DNA from 2 places in the Veillonella sp. T14073-2 genome. Region 1 is predicted to be linked to the other one. Evidence: a T-box and tRNA genes for the amino acid it is inferred to sense, from the RefSeq annotation. Region 1 holds a T-box; the other holds one or more tRNA genes.

Region 1 (2,191 bases):
GTACATTGCGTACATGCTACAATTTGTAATGTTTGCCATGGGGCTAACATTAACAGCTCAAGTGTTCCTTGATGTATTTAAGCAACCGATGAAAGTTATCCTTGTATCTGTTATCCAATTCTTATGGATGCCATTAGCAGGTTTCTTGGTAGCCCTAATCTTTAATTTCCCACCAGAAATTGGTATCGGATTCATCCTGTTAGGTGCATGTCCTGGTGGTACTGCTTCTAATGTTATGACATTCCTTGCAAATGGTAATGTTCCATTATCCGTATCTGCAACGACTGTTTCTACATTATTGGCTCCAGTATTAACACCTTTATTCGTTGTATTGTATGCAGGTGCCACATCTTCTATTGAAATTCAATTCATGCCGATGTTTATTTCTATCGTAAAAATCGTATTGGTACCAATCATCTTAGGTATCGTATTGAATTACTTCATTGGCTCTAAAATTGAACCTGTTAAAGATGTATGTCCTACAATTGCGGCTATTGCAGTATTGCTCATTTTGGCTGCTGTTACAGCAGTAAATCAAAAACAAATTGCTGAAACAGGCTTTATCATCTTTGTTGCTTGTTTAGTACAAAATGTGAGTGGTTATATTGTAACGTACTTTATATGTAAGGCTTTGAGCATCGATATTTCTTCTCGCCGTGCAATGCAAATCGAAGTAGCAATGCAAAATTCTGCATTATCCGTATCTTTAGCACTTAAACATTTTACTCCTCAAGCGGCAGTAGCAGGTGCAGTATTCTCTATCATTCATAACTTTACAGGATCTATCTTTGCAGGTATTTGCCGAAAACATGATGATCAAGAAAAATTGGAAAATGCTTAATAGTTAATTCATCATCCTCATCTTTCAAATTTATATCCGAAATATGCATGTCTAATACATTATTTGGATATATTGAAAGATGAGGGTTTTCTTGTTTTCATTGACATTTTATAGGAAAATTGATACAATATCTCTATATCTGAATATGGATTTAATAGTAAAAGCTGAGACTGAAAGAAGTACTCTACAACTAACTTTTTAGCGAGAACCGATGGTGGGAGGGTTCAAGGATAGGTAGGCGAAATGCATTCACGAGCTGACATTCCGATTATAGGTAGGTTTGTCCGGTGACGCGCCGTTATGCGATGAGTGGGTACTACATTGGTACCTAACAGAGTGGAACCGCGGACCATCGTCTCTGTATGAGATGAGGGGTCTTTTTTATTTTACGAAGATGGAGGCATCGGTAACGATGAGAGAAATTACAGTTTATAATACTATGACGCGCCAAAAAGAGGTGTTCAACCCTGTAACACCAGGTGAGGCAAAGATGTACGTATGTGGTGTTACACCATATAACCATCCTCACATTGGCAATGCACGTCCATTTGTAACTTGGGACGTAATTCGTCGCTATATGAAACATGTAGGCTATAAAGTAACTTATGTACAAAACTTTACTGATGTGGATGACAAAATCATCAATACATCCAATGGTGAAGGCGTATCTTGGGATACTATTGCAAATCGTTATATCGACAGCTATTTCGAAGTAATGGATGCCCTTGGTGTACAACGTGCTGATATTTATCCTCGTGTTTCTACACATATCGAAGACATTATTGCTATGATCTCTACATTGATTGAAAAAGGCTTTGCCTATGAACTCGATGGTGATGTATATTATAGTGTTGATAAATTTGAACATTATGGCGAGTTATCTGGTCGTACCTTAGATGATATGGAAGCTGGTGCTCGTATCGAAGTTGATGGTCGTAAGAAAAATCCTATGGACTTTGCATTATGGAAGGCTGCAAAACCAGGCGAACCATATTGGGAAAGCCCTTGGGGTAATGGCCGTCCAGGTTGGCATATTGAATGTTCTGCCATGAGCCAAAAGTACTTAGGTACAGAATTTGACTTCCATGGTGGTGGTAGTGATTTGATCTTCCCACATCATGAAAATGAAATTGCTCAATCTGAAGGCTGCTCTGGTCAACATCCATCTGTACGCTATTGGTTACACAATGGTTTCATCACTATTAATTCTGAAAAAATGTCTAAATCATTGAATAACTTCTTCTTGGTAAAAGATATTTTAGAACAATATAGTCCAGATGCGTTACGTTACTTCTTGTTAAGTACACATTATCGTAGTCCATTAGATTTCTCTGATGAACGTTTAGAAGA
Region 2 (2,191 bases), 190 kb from region 1:
TGTTATGACACATATTCCATTCTGGATATATTTATCCCCTCACTATCGTGCTGAGTATCCTCAAACAGCAGAAGAACTCTCTAAACACGAACATCAATACTTTACAAATGATTTACTATATGACACATTGATTGGTCTTATGCACGCACCTAATCAACGGTATGATGTAACAAGAGACTTTAGTAATGGTAAGTATAGATTCAATTTACATAACCTAACTACTTTACTAGGGGAACAACCATTAACTAATGATCCTGTAAACGCAGGAAAATAAACTTTTAACATTTCTAGTAATATAAAAGTATTTTTATTATGTTAGTATAATGTAATTCAGGTTTCACTAACACGAAAAAAGAGATGAGTTAAAAACTCATCTCTTTTTTTGTTCCATTAATAAGTCAATTTCTTCTTCCGTATAAACCTCAATATTATTCATTAATAAGGCCTCTACAGTACATCCGTGCCCCTCTCTCAGTGTTTTACTAAAGGTACCATCATAAATGCGCTTATAACCGCAACTAGGACTTTTTGCTTTCATTAGAGCCTGCTTACATCCCTGTTGAATTGCTATATGCAATGCAATTTGAGCTCCTTTATGGAATTCTGTGGTTACATCAGTTCCATTAGCTGTACATACACGTTTACCTTGTCGTTCCGCAGGATCTCGAGGTATGGTAAGCCCACCTAATACTTCTGGACATACGGTTACTAAATCAAAAGTATCCTTTAACAGTGGTAACTGTTCTATAAGATTGTCTTTCCCATCATAACGACAGGATACGCCACATAAACATTCACTAATTAATAATTTTGCTTTATTATTCATAACATTATTAAACATAGAGAATCGTATTTGAAATAGATCATCTAATAACAAACGCACTCTCATATTTTTAAATTATACACATTTAAAATTTAGATTTACATAAGAAAAAAGACTAACCGAAGTTAGTCTTAATTGGTGCCGAGGACCGGAATCGAACCGGTACGGTTGTTTCCAACCGACGGATTTTAAGTCCGTTGCGTCTGCCTGTTCCGCCACCCCGGCATGGGTAACGATTGTGGAGGCGGCACCCAGAATCGAACTGGGGAATAAAGGTTTTGCAGACCTCTGCCTTACCGCTTGGCTATGCCGCCATATAAAATTGGAGCGGGAAACGAGATTCGAACTCGCGACCCCCGCCTTGGCAAGGCGGTGCTCTACCGCTGAGCTATTCCCGCATGTACATGGTGCCTCAGGACAGAATCGAACTGTCGACACACGGATTTTCAGTCCGTTGCTCTACCAACTGAGCTACCGAGGCATGAATGGCGACCCCGATCAGATTTGAACTGACGATCTTCGCCGTGACAGGGCGACATGTTAACCGCTACACCACGGGGCCGTATCCAAAGTACTTGCTTAGTATATCGGTTATCAGGACTTTTGTCAACACTATCCTACAATATTTTTGATGAATTCTTCTTCATCTTTTAATGTTGTAGATTCTTTATGTCCTGGTTCAACAATTAAATCCTTTGACAACGTTAATATATGCTTCAAACTAATGATTAAATCATCCGGATTACTCTTATAGTTGTCGGTATTTCCTACATTTTGTTTAAATAAAGTATCTCCAGAAAAAAGATGTCCACCGATCTCCAAACAAACTGAGCCAGCACTATGGCCTGGTGTATGATGTACGATTATTTTAAAAGGCCCTACCTCTAATTTACCGGCCACTAAATCTTTACAATTCGTGTACATCTTCTTTTTATATACACTAGGTCTACGTCGGATTAGTTGTAATAACTCTTGATCCAAAGGATGTAAATAAGCAGGAATATTATAATACTCACAAACCTCATCAAGAGCCGACACATGATCACAATGACCATGTGTTAATAATACTGCTATAGGCTCAGAATCTCCTACCATTTCAATTATATGCTTACTATGAAACCCGGGATCAATAATAAGAGATTTTCCATCTTTAATTAATACATAACAATTTGCTTTATAAAGCCCTAGAGGGCGTTTTATAATATTCATATTATTCGCCCTCCTATAGGATACGATACCGTTTAGCAGGTTGTTTTTTTATAAAATACCCTTCCCAGAATTGAGGATGAAGCATAACAAGAATTGTAAATAATTCCAAACGACCTAATAACATGTCTGCCATGGCTACGCATTTAGCACTATCAGACA

What was found. A T-box is a leader RNA that pairs with one kind of tRNA and senses whether it is charged. The one in region 1 lies ahead of cysS (cysteine--tRNA ligase), so its partner is inferred to be a tRNA-Cys.
Region 2: it encodes a tRNA-Cys, which carries the amino acid that the T-box ahead of cysS (cysteine--tRNA ligase) is inferred to sense. The anticodon was not compared.

The regions. Positions count from the first base shown of each region.
Region 1 covers NZ_PPDC01000006.1:423,534-425,724, reverse strand. Annotated here, with positions in the region: gene VCHSUH04_RS05480 (bile acid:sodium symporter family protein) at 1-841, shown strand, start outside; T-box leader at 999-1,204, shown strand; gene cysS (cysteine--tRNA ligase) at 1,254-2,191, shown strand, end outside.
Region 2 covers NZ_PPDC01000006.1:229,085-231,275, reverse strand. Annotated here, with positions in the region: gene VCHSUH04_RS04560 (phosphoethanolamine transferase) at 1-274, shown strand, start outside; gene VCHSUH04_RS04555 (DUF523 domain-containing protein) at 371-826, opposite strand; tRNA gene VCHSUH04_RS04550 (tRNA-Leu) at 960-1,048, opposite strand; tRNA gene VCHSUH04_RS04545 (tRNA-Cys) at 1,063-1,137, opposite strand; tRNA gene VCHSUH04_RS04540 (tRNA-Gly) at 1,147-1,221, opposite strand; tRNA gene VCHSUH04_RS04535 (tRNA-Phe) at 1,229-1,304, opposite strand; tRNA gene VCHSUH04_RS04530 (tRNA-Asp) at 1,310-1,385, opposite strand; gene VCHSUH04_RS04525 (MBL fold metallo-hydrolase) at 1,436-2,032, opposite strand; gene VCHSUH04_RS04520 (TrkH family potassium uptake protein) at 2,046-2,191, opposite strand, start outside.